2 regions of the Brevibacillus sp. LEMMJ03 genome follow, and region 1 is predicted to be linked to the other one. Evidence: riboswitches for the same ligand, from Rfam matches in the RefSeq annotation. Region 1 holds a riboswitch; the other holds the start of a gene.
The links. Region 1 has a riboswitch for S-adenosylmethionine ahead of FOI68_RS11240 (BMP family lipoprotein). Riboswitches for the same ligand answer to the same signal wherever they lie in the genome.
Positions count from the first base shown of each region.

Region 2: it holds a riboswitch for S-adenosylmethionine, as region 1 does, so the genes downstream of both, FOI68_RS09820 (2,3-diketo-5-methylthiopentyl-1-phosphate enolase) here and FOI68_RS11240 (BMP family lipoprotein) in region 1, are expected to answer to the same signal.

Region 1 is NZ_VKJN01000007.1:165,868-171,670, forward strand. Features, by position in the region: gene FOI68_RS11230 (ABC transporter permease) at 1-861, opposite strand, end outside; gene FOI68_RS11235 (ABC transporter ATP-binding protein) at 836-2,365, opposite strand; gene FOI68_RS11240 (BMP family lipoprotein) at 2,443-3,471, opposite strand; SAM riboswitch class I at 3,700-3,810, opposite strand; gene FOI68_RS11245 (methyl-accepting chemotaxis protein) at 3,898-5,379, opposite strand; gene FOI68_RS11250 (DUF3298 and DUF4163 domain-containing protein) at 5,615-5,803, shown strand, end outside.
Region 2 is NZ_VKJN01000006.1:78,684-84,486, reverse strand. Features, by position in the region: gene FOI68_RS09835 (1,2-dihydroxy-3-keto-5-methylthiopentene dioxygenase) at 15-527, opposite strand; gene FOI68_RS09830 (methylthioribulose 1-phosphate dehydratase) at 550-1,206, opposite strand; gene FOI68_RS09825 (2-hydroxy-3-keto-5-methylthiopentenyl-1-phosphate phosphatase) at 1,203-1,880, opposite strand; gene FOI68_RS09820 (2,3-diketo-5-methylthiopentyl-1-phosphate enolase) at 1,877-3,091, opposite strand; SAM riboswitch class I at 3,271-3,387, opposite strand; gene FOI68_RS09815 (hypothetical protein) at 3,556-4,362, opposite strand; gene FOI68_RS09810 (RNA polymerase sigma factor) at 4,496-5,011, shown strand; gene FOI68_RS09805 (anti-sigma factor) at 4,989-5,803, shown strand, end outside.

The DNA.
Region 1 (5,803 bases):
GGCCAGCAGCGTGGCCATCAAGCCCGTCCAGGCATACCCGGGGACGGTCAGCGCGCCGTCGACGAACCGGTAATGCGCCCCCAGCACTTCCACGGTGCCGGCCAGCCCGGCCAATCCCCCGCTGGCAAACATCGCCACAAGCATCACCCGGTCCTTGTCGATCCCGCCGTACCGGGCAAAAAACGGATTGTGTCCGAGCATCTTCACCTCGTAGCCGAACGGCGTGAACCGGACGACCCAGAACAATGCCAGAGCGGCGGCCAACGCCAACAGGAAGCCGGCGTGCACGCTCATGCCGGCGAACAGCTTGGGCAGCCAGACGCTCTTCTCCAGCATGGCCGTCTGGGCCAGCGCCGCCGAGCCTGACTTGTCCTGAAACGGTTCACTGACCAGATACCCGGCAAACAGGACGGCAATGTAGTTGAGCAGCAGGGTGGTGATGAGCAGTTGGACGCGAAACTTCGCCTCCATGTACCCGGCCAAAAGCGACCAGAGACCGCCCACGGCCACCCCGGTTGCCAGCGCGGCCAGCATTTTCACCAGTCCGGGACCGGGCAGGTACAGCCCGACCAGCGTCGCGCCGATTGCTCCCAGCACCATCTGCCCCTCGGCGCCCAGATTGAACACCCCGGCGCGAAACGCCAGCGACAGCCCCAGCCCGATCAGCATGATCGGCGTGGACCGGGCCAGCGTGGAGGCGAAAAAGTAAAAGCTGCCGAACGCCCCTTTCCACATCTGCTGGTAGGTGTCCAGGATCGATTCGCCTACCGCGCTGATGACGACCGCTCCCGTCAACAAGCCGATCGCCACCGCCAACAGCGGCTGGACCAGCGATTTACACAGCTTTTTGACCGCTTCCATGGATGCTTCCTCCTGCCATCAACACGCTGATTTTCTCTTCCGTCGCCTCCGACCGCTTCAGCTCGCCGACGATCCGTCCCTTGTACATGACCAGAATTCTGTCAGACAGCGCCAAAATTTCCGACAGCTCCGACGAGACGAGCAGAATCCCGTCGCCGCTGTTTCGCTTTTCGATCAGCGCCTGGTGGATGTGTTCCATCGCCCCGATGTCCACGCCGCGCGTCGGTTCGGCGGCGATCAACAGCGGCGTCTTTTGCCCCAGCTCGCGGGCGACAATCAGTTTTTGCAGATTGCCGCCGGACAGGTTGCCCGCCTGCTCCTGCAGGTGCCGGGAACCGGTCTTGATGGCAAACCGCTCCACCCACTGCTCCACCACGCGGCGGAACGCGTCCCGCAGAATGACGCCGCGACGGCTGAACGCCGGTTTGCGCTGATAGCCCATCAAGGCGTTTTCCTCCACGCTCTCCTGCTTGGCCGTTCCCCACAGGTACCGGTCTTCCGGAATATGGGCCAACCCCGCTTCGCGAATGGCCGCCACCGGACGGTTGGTGACGTCTTTTCCGCCCAGCAGCACCCTGCCCGCCGTGACCGGCCGCAGCCCGGTGATGGCCTGCAGCAGTTCCGACTGGCCGTTGCCCGAGACCCCGGCGATTCCGACGATCTCCCCGTGGTGCACGGTAAAAGCAACGCCGTCCACGATCGTCTGCCGGTCGCGAACGGTCAGGTTTTCCACCTGCAGGAGCGGCCCGCCGGCCAGACTCACCCGCTCGCTCAACGGCTGCAGGTCGCGGCCCACCATCAGCCGGGCCAGTTCGTCCACGCTGGTCTCCTGCCGGGAAACGGTCCCGGTCACCCGGCCGCCGCGCAGCACCGTGATCCGGTCGGCCACCTCCATCACTTCCTTGAGCTTGTGCGTGATCAGGATGACGCTCTTGCCGCTCTCCGCCAGGTGGCGGATCGTCTGCAGCAGTTCCTTTACCTCCAGCGGCGTCAGGACGGCGGTCGGTTCGTCCAGTACGATGATGTCCGCTCCCTGGTACAGCACCTTGAGAATCTCCACGCGCTGCTGTTCCCCGACCGAGCATTGGGATACCCGGGCGGTCACGTCGATCGGGATGCGGTAGCGCTCGCTGAGGGCCCGCACCGCCTCCACCGCTTCCTTGCGCCGGAACAGGCCGGCGCGCTGCGGTTCATAGCCGATGACGATGTTCTCCGCCACGCTGAAATCGGCAAACAGCATGAAGTGCTGGTGCACCATCCCGATGCCGTGTTTGATCGCGTCGTCGGGGCCGCGAAAGACCACCGGCCGGCCGTTCAGCACGATCTCCCCGGACGTCGGCTGTTCCATGCCGTACAGCATCCGCATCAGGGTGGTTTTGCCGGCGCCGTTCTCCCCGACGATGGCGTGGACTTCGCCGGCCCGCAGGGTGAACGACACGTTGTCGTTGGCCGTAAAATCGCCGTACCTTTTCGTCATGTTGCGCATTTCCAGACGGTACGCCATCCCGTTCTTCCCTCCTTTTTCCTGTTGGCCCGTTGCAACAGGAAACCGACTACCACAGTAGTCGGTCGCCGTCTCGTTTACTGCTGCAGCGGATCGGGCACCTTGCGCGTACCCGCCACGATCTCGTCCTTGATCGCTTTCACCTTGTTGATGATCTCTTCTCCGATGAACGGATGGAGCGGCGTCTTGCTCTCGCGCGTGACGTAGGTGACGCCGACGCCGTCTTCCTTCAGGCCGTACGTTTGCACGCCCGGTTTCAGGCTGCCGTTTACAAACGCCTTTACCGTTTCGTAAGCGGCCGTGTCGGTTCCTTTCAACTGGGACAGGACGATGTGTTCCGGATCGATGCCGGTGCGGTCGACGTCCTGGCCGGAGGTGTAGAAGCCTTTTTCCTTGGCCGCTTCAAACACGCCCAGGTCGCCTACGGCAGCGGCCCCGTAGATGAAGTCGGCTCCCTTGTTTGCCTGCAGCAGGGCCAGCTCCTTGGCTTTCGCCGGGTCGTTGAAGCTGCCGACGTAGTTGACGAAGACCTCTGCCTTCGGATTGGTCGCTTTCAGTCCTTCCTGGAAGCCGACCGTCCACTTTTTCAGAAGCGGAATGTCCATCGCTGCGACGATGCCCACCTTGTTGGTCTTGGTCGCCAGGCCGGCCGCCGCTCCCATCAGGTAGGCGGCTTCATGCTCGCGAAAGACCACGCTGCGGACGTTCGGCAGGTCCACGACGGTATCGATGATTGCAAACATGCGGTCCGGGTTTTCCGCCGCCACTTTTTTCAGCGCGTCCTCCGATTCAAACGACGACGTAATGATCAAATCGTAATTCTCAGCCACGGCCGCGCGGATGTTCTCCTCGATGGCGGCGTGGTCGGTCGACTCGATGGTTTTCACGTCGACGCCAAATTCCTGCGCCGCTTTCTTGGCGCCCTCGTCCATTTGCTGGAAGAACGGGTTGACCCCGATCTTCTCCGGAAGAACCAGCGCGACCCGCTTTTTCGCGCCGCCGTCCTGTCCCCCGGCTTGTCCCTTTTCCTCCGGTGCGCCGCTCCCCGCCGCACATCCGGCGGCCAGAACGGCAAACGTCGTCAATGCCAACAGGTACTTTTTCATGCTGCTCTCTCCTATCCAGTGACAAAAGTTTCGATTTTACGATTCTCATACCGGTAATTTACGGGTTTTTATCGAAAATATCAAGAGAAAACACGAATATTTTACTATAGAAACACAAAAATGTTCGACTTATTCCTCCTTTTTCCACAAGAGGCGCTTCCATGGAAACCCTGCTGATGATATGAAAAAAACTCTTCCCGGAGGAAGAGTTTGGTATCGCGAACCTCTTCCTCATCTGTCAAAACCCACGGGTTTTGCAGGAATTGGCACCTTTCTGTACCGGGGTACAGTGGTTGCCGGGCTTCATCGGGCCAGTCCCTCCGCCTCTCTTGATAAGGTAAGGTGAATCCACTATCCAGTTGTAATGTCTCTTATTCTAGCAAAAGGAAAGCAAAATGCAAACGATTTTTTTGTCATTTCAAAACATTACGTTTGTTGCCCCTGAAACGACTGCTGCAGTTTGCGCGACAGCGCGTTCAGCTCGCCCAGCTCCTCCGTGATTTCCCGCACCTTCTGATGCTGGTTTTCCGCCGTGGCGAACAGCTCTTCCAGATTGGCCACCGATTGTTCCGTCACGGCCGTAATCGTCGACATCTCGGCGGCCACCTCCCCGGAGCGCAGCTTCACCCTGTCCATGCTGGAGCGCACGTGCTCGACGGCCTGCAAAAACGATTCCATCCCGGCCCGAACCGCCTCGATGGAGGTGACGGTCTGGACGGCCAGCTCCTGTCCCTTGGCCACCGACGTTTCCCCGTTGCTCATGTGGCGCACGGCGTTTTCGCTCTCCTGGTGCAGCGACTGCAGGATCTCGGCAATCTCCTGGGTGGCTGTGGCGCTTTGTTCCGCCAGTTTTCGCACCTCGTCGGCCACCACGGCGAAGCCGCGTCCGTGTTCCCCGGCCCGGGCCGATTCGATCGCTGCGTTGAGCGCCAGCAGGTTGGTCTGGGTCGCGATCTGGTTGATCGTCTGCACGATCTCCTCCACCCGGTTGGCCTGCCGGTTCAGCTCACGGATGGTGGACGAGGCCACGTTGACCGCCTGCACGATCTGCTCCATCTGCCGCGACAGCTCGTTCATCATGCCGATGCTGTCGGTGAGGCGGCGGTTGTTCTGATCGGCCTCCGCCTTCATCGCGTTGGCCTGCTCGTTGACCGCCACGATCTCGTGGTCGATTGACTGGACTTCCTCCTCGATCTTCACCGTGGAGTTGGCCTGCGCCTCCATCCCCGTCGCCACTTCGCGGAACGCGATCATCATCTCGTCCGTGTTCCGTTTGGTCGTCTCCGCGTGCTCATGCACGTGCTCCGACGTGCGGTCGAGCTGTTCCGTCACCAGTCGGATGTGGCCCAACAGCTCCGCCAGCCGCTGTTCCTTTTCCTCCGCTTCCCGCCGCGCCGCCTCCGCTTTGCTCAGTGAGGCTTGTCCGGCCAGACACAGGTAGGTCAAGCCGGCGATCATCAGCACAACGGACACGAGGTGCAGGATCAGGTTGACCTCCGTCCGGCCTTCGTCGAACATGTCGTAGAAACCGGTGTAAAACCCGACAAACGTCGCCGCGATCTGGACAATCCCGGCGGAGACGACCAGCTTCCAGTCCAGATAGGCCGCGAGGAAGCCGAGCACGATGAAGGAAAGGAACGCCGTCTCCGGGTAAGACGTAAAGTGGTCGAACGCGATGGAGTAATACATAAAGCCGATCGCCACCAGGTAGCGAATCACGTAACTGCCTTTGCGGATGAAGTAGTACGGCGAAACGATCAGCGTCACCAGCAGGCCCAGCGATGTCAGCTTCCAGAAGTTCACGTCCTCCTGATACGCGATCCATCCGGCCAGCCACAGATGATTCCAGAGAATAAAGATCATGAAGCCTTCTTTGTTGGTCAAGGTGTTGCGGACCAATTGAAACATGGTCTGAAGCATAAGTTCCTCCTTTACCTCCCGTGTGTCTGGATACAGCTTTCTTTTGTCATTATATCCTGAAAAATCTTCCAAATACTATCGGGTACATGGAAAACATGTGAAAAAAGTTCTAACGCGCCCGTAGTGCTGCCGGATCAGAAGAGGGTTCCGCAATGACCGTTTGGCCCCCCTGCGAATAGGCTAATGCAGGGAACGCATTTTTCAGGAAGGGAACGGGAACGCCGTGGAACTGAATCAACTGCCGGCAGCCGTGCTGACCCGCACGATCAGCCGTCCGAACGTGACCATTTATTACCCGCAGTTGGCCGGCCTGGCCAATCCGCAGGCCGAACAGAAGATCAATCAAACCCTGTCGCGGTACGTGCAGGATTTGATCAACCGGCAGCATGACATCCAGGTGCCGGGAACGACG
Region 2 (5,803 bases), on a different contig from region 1:
TCATCGTTTCCGGTTTAGTAGATCGCTTCCCAGCCGGCCGGTGTGACGAACAGGCGGATCGCCTTGATCTTGCGGTCGTCCATCAGCGTGAAGTAATGGCGGTAGTAGGACGGAACGGAGATCAGGTCGCCCGGCTCCATTTCCACGTCAAAGTAGCGGCCGTCCTTGCCTTTGATCGCGAAGATGCCGTGGCCGTCCACGCAGAAGCGGCACTCGTCGTCGGTGTGGTGGTGCTCCGCTTTAAATTTGACCAGCAGCTCATCCAGGTTGGGCGTCTGGTCGGACAGGACGATGATGTCGGCAGTGAGATAGCCGCGCCGCTTGCTGATGTCGTCGATTTCCGGGCGGAACGCGTCGAGAATCTGCTGCTTTTCCTCGTCGGTCAGGTTGTAGTTGTCGCGCAGGTTGGCATCCAGGCGATCCACTCCCCAGTGTTCATAGATGATTTCTTGGGTTTGCAGGAAAGCAGAAACCTCCTCCGGTGCCGTAATGTACTCGTTGTTGTCGTGAAAACGAACTTTTGCCATGATACGAAACCTCCTTCAATGATTAATGGGTATGTGTGAGGGACACGGCGGTCTGGCGAAGCTGCAGCCAGCGCACGTGGTACTCAAACAGGAATTCGAACGACTCCAGGTGGCGCTTCGCCTCGAAGTCGTTGGCGCCCCAGGCGTAGATGCCGTGGTTGCGGATCAGCACGCCGGGGACATCGGGCGTGATCACTTTGTCGATCGCGGCCGCCAGTGTCGGAATGTGGGCAAAATTCTCGACAATCGGAATGGTGATGCGGGCGTTTTCCTCCCAGATGCCCAGTCCCTTGATCAGTTCCTGCCCCTGAATGGAAAAGGCGCGCTGCCCGAAGTAGAGTTCGGACACGAGGTTGTTCCACACCGTATGCACGTGGAAGCAGGCGCCCGCCTGCGGAATGCGCTTGTAGACCACGGCGTGGATCAGCGTTTCCGCCGAGGGCTTGAGCGCTGTCGGTTCGACCGGGCGGGACTCCCCGTCGACCACCAGGTAGTCTTCCGGGGAGAGCTTGGTCTTGTCTTTTCCGCTGGCCGTCACGGCAAACTGCAGCGGGTCGTCGGAGAGCTTGATCGAGAGATTGCCGCTGGTACCGGGAAACCAGTCGCGGCGGGCAAACGCCAGCTTCGCTTCGTCCAGCCGGCGAAACGCGTCTGCGCGTTGTTCCAGAGTGACTGTCATGGTGAGCCGACCTCCTGTTGGGTTCGTAAATCCTGCAAAATGGCGATGACGTCGTGGAAGGTGGCAAACGTCCGATGCGGCAGGCCCAGTTCGGCGCATTTTTGCGCGAGCAGCGAACGGGCGATGACGAAATCGGCAATCTTGGCGCCCGCCAGATCGGTGACGGAATCGCCGATGACCACGCGGAAGTGGCGGTCCGGATCGTATCGCCGGATGATCGTCGTTTTGCACATGCCGCAGTCGTTGTCGCAGTGTTCGTCGCAGCGGTGCGGCCAGGTGATGGTGATGCGCTCGCCGCTGAAATCGCTGCCGTTGCAGTAGATTGGCACGTTCAGCTCAAACGGGGCGAGGATCGGCTCCACGAAAAAGTCGATGCCGCCGCTGGTGATCAAAAGCTCGATGCCTTCGTCCCGGCAAAAGCGGACGAATTCGGCAAAGCCGGGGCGGATCGCCGCTTCGCCCACGATGAAGTCGACAATCTCCTGCCTGAGCGAGGAGGGGAGGAGCTGAAACAGCCTGCCCACGCCTTCGCGGACGCTCACCTGCTGGGAGAGGATCTTTTCCGTCAGCGCCTCCCATTCCGGGGGAGCAAAGCGGCGCATGATGGCGACGATGTTGTCCTTTTCCGTAATGGTCCCGTCAAAGTCGCAGAACAGCACGAGCGGTTTGCTCATCGTCCGCCCCCCCATTTCTCCAGGGCTGCCGCCAGTTCCGGCGACTCGGCCGCCGCGTCGGCGAGCGAGCGTCCGGCGACGACCGCTTCAATGGCGGCGACAAACGCGCGTCCGCCCGCCGTCGCCCCGCCAGGATGGCCGTGAATGCCGCCGCCGGCGTTGACCACCTGATCCTGTCCAAAATCTTCGTACAGTTGCGGCACCAGGCCGGGGTGAATGCCCGCGGACGGGACCGGGAACGAGCGGCGCATGCCGTGCAGGGGAGCGGTCAGATGCTCCGCCAGGCGCAGGGCTTCCGCTTTGTCCAGGGCCACGCTGCCGTACGGCGACGGGAAGAGCACCAGGTCGGCGCCGGCGATCCGCATTAGCTTGCCCAAGAGCAGCGGCGTGGCGATGCCGTAGTCGGGCGACGGGTAGAACGCGCCCGCCAGCGCCGGATGGGCCATGATCGGCACGCTGACGTCCGGATCGGCTGCCAGGCGGTGCAGAGCGTCAAAGCCGAACGCCAGCACGTTGAACAGCAGGCAGTCGGCGCCGGCCTCCACCGCCCGCTTGGCCCGCTCGTTCAGCTCGTGCACCGGACCGGTCAGATTGGCCGCATAGAGGACGGGTTTGCCGGTCTGTGCTTCCGTTTCCGCGGCAATCTGCTTGAACGCCTTGATCCGCTCCAGGAACGGGGCGCGGTCATCGGCGAAGAAGATTTCGTCGTCCTTGACCAGGTCCACGCCGCCCAGCGCCTGGGCGCGGAACTGGGCTTTCAGATCGTCAAACGGCATTCCCAGGCAGGACTTGAAAATGCTCATCAGGAGCGGGCGGTCATGCACGCCGAGCCGTTCGCGCAGGCCGTCGATGCCGAAGCGGGGGCCGGGAAAGCCGTTGAGGAACGCTTCCGGGAACTGCACGTCGATCAGCTTGATCTTGCCGTCCATGGAGAGCTTGCCGAAGATGCCGGTCAACAGCGACGGGATGTCGGCGGTAAAGTTGCGCACCGGATAGCTTACGGTGATCAGGCCGCGCGTTTCCCCGTTTTCCAGCGTCTCCAGCGGTTGGGTGTCCACCGCTTCGCCCAGGTACGGTTTCAGTTCCGCCTGTTTGGCGGCAGGCAGGTCGGTCCAGGTGCCGACGGTCATCCCGACGGCGATCCCCTCTGCTTTTTTTCGCAGGTCTTTCGCTTGTGTCAGATAGGTGACGAGGATGCGTTGTTCGTTCATGGATGGGATGATCCTCCTTTGCTGTGCCCTCCCGGCCGCCGGGTCCTTCACGCTGTCCCGGCGATTGCCCGCGCTGCGCCGGGGAGGTGCCGCGGACGAGCCGACGGGGCCGCTGTGTTCCAACAAAAAACCTCCCCATGGAGGAGGGGAGGCGGTTGTCGTTCATACGTCAGCGTCTCCTCTCATCTCTCGGAAAAACATTTCCGCAGGATTTAGCACCGTTACGCCTCCCTGCCGGGAAAGCGCCGGTTGCCGGGCATCATAGGGCCAGTCCCTCAGCCAGCTCGCGATAAGAGTGTGAATCGTTCGCTATGCGGTTTTGCTTGGTAGATACCCCCATGATATGACGTTCCTCTCAGGGAGTCAACCCTTGATTGGGGGAAATGTGCGGTGCTGTTGAAAAGGCGGCAGGGTGGGCGGCCTGGGTTCGTCCGGCCGGTTGTGAACGCGGCTTTGACGCCGGTTCAGCGCTGTACGTGCACGTTTTGGAGAAGCGGCCACAGTTCGGACGTTTCGTCCACCACCCACCAGAAGATGGCATCGCGTACAAACGCGCATCGGTGTGCAGGCGGAGCGGCGGCCAGATAGGCGCGAATGTCGTCCAGCGGTGCGTGATCCCTGCTGCTGCCGGCAAAGGGAAACACGTAGTCGAACGCGGGCCTCTCGTCTTTTCCCTCAATCGGCACGACCCCCAACCCGTCGATGGTCGGGATGCAGCCGGCTGCCTGGCGCCCGCTCTCCAGGTCGCTCAGATACCGCATGACATCCGGAATCGGTTCGAGGCCCAGGGCGGTCCGCAGCCGATGCAGAACGGTGCGGCGATGCTGAAAGAAGGTTCGATGCTTCGGGTCCGTTTCCTCGTCATGCCGCTCTCGTGCCAGGCTGGCCCAATACCGCTCCCATTGGCGGGGAGTACGGACGGAAACAAGATTGCCTAGCTCGCCGGCGGATCCGATCGTCACCACCAGGCGGAAAAAGTCTTCCAGGCTGCGCGCGATGATGCGCAGGGGCGGATCGTCCGTCGGGCTGACGCAGACAATGGGCGCCTCTGTCAGGTCTGTGATGCGGCCGAAATCGGTCAGAAAGCCGTAATGAATGCCGTCGCAGCCGGTGTCGGCAAAGACGTGCAGGTCGGGCGGCGTAATCCAGTAGCGAAAGTCATTGTCCGCAAAACGGAAATGGATATGCTCCAGCGGTCTGTCCAATCCTTCCCGGGTCAGTTCCTGCTCCAATACCCGCACGTTCTCCAGCAGGTCAATGCCATAACCCATCAAATCGCTCCTTAGACACCGTGTTATAATACCCCTTATTTTACTATAAACCTCAATCTTTTGAAAAAATGCTGCGGCGCGGTGGAACTTTTTCCCGCAATGTGCGTGGATAGGAGTGAAAGGGTGTGAATCCGTGGAAAAGGTCGGACTGGAAGACGTGTACCGCTTGTACGTCAACGACATATACCGCTACCTCTGCCGATTGACCGGTGACCGGGTGCAGGCGGAAGACCTGACGCAGGAGACCTTTTTCCGGGCGTATCAATACCTGGATGCCTACCGGGGGGAAAAGGTGCGCCCCTGGCTGTTCAAGGCGGCCTACCACACGTTTGTGGACTGGCATCGGAGGCGGAAGAAGCGTCCGTGGCGATTGGTGGAGACGATCCCGGAACAGCCGGACGGGGCGGCGGCGGACCCGGTGCGGGCGCTGCTGAGCCAAGAGGCGTGGTCATCGCTGCGGACGTGCCTGGACCGGCTGCCGGAGAAGCAAAAACAGGTGATCCTGCTGCATTGCGGACAGCTCAGCTACGCGGAAATCGCCGAGGTGCTGGGCATCGACGCGGGGGACGTAAAGCGCTCATTGTTTCGGGGGCGGCAAAAACTACGCAGAATGTGGAGGGATGAACATGACGACGGACAAGGCAAATGAAGAGCGGGAGCGGGAACTGCTGGCATATCTGCGCGGTGAAATGACGGAGGAAGAAGCCGCCTCTTTCCGTGCGAGGATTGCAGCGGACGAGCTGTATGCGGAACGCTTGGAGGAGCTGCTGCTGGGCAGCGGCGGACAGGAGGAGAGAGAAGCGGACGTGCTGTCCGAAGAGACGCAGCGCGCCATCCTCCGCCGCAGCAAATGGCGCCACAGGCTGGGCAACGCGGCTTACACGGTGGGCATCTCGCTTCTCGTCGGGGCGGTCCTGATGTTCGCCAACGGGTGGATCGGCTGGTATTTGCACGAGGACGCCTACCGGGTGGCCCGGGACATGGTGCACTTTACCCAGCCGGGGCTCACGGTGGGCAGCAGCGGTTCGCAAATCGGATTTCTGTACGGGGAGATAAACATGGAACTGCGTGAACAGGTGGGGGGAGACGATCAGAACGCCGGAACCTTTTCGATCAGCAACGTCTTCTCGATCATTTCCGCGAAGCCGGCATGGACCGACGGTTTGCGGAAAGAGCGGCTCTTTTTTCTCTTTCCGTCGTCAGCGGCCGATCGGGAAGAAAGCGCCTTCCGCAGAAATCCCGCCTGGAACACGCTGGAAAAGCTGCCAGAGGGAACGGTGGCGCAGCTCGCCGTCTCGTTTGACCGGCTGCTGACCCATGATGAGTACTACGCCCTGCTTTCCGGCTACGACTTGGATACCACCTGGTTCGCCGTGGATACGGGGCAGGAGCGAAACCATCCGGACGCGGCGGAAGGCAGTCTGCTGCTGTCGGCCGGTGA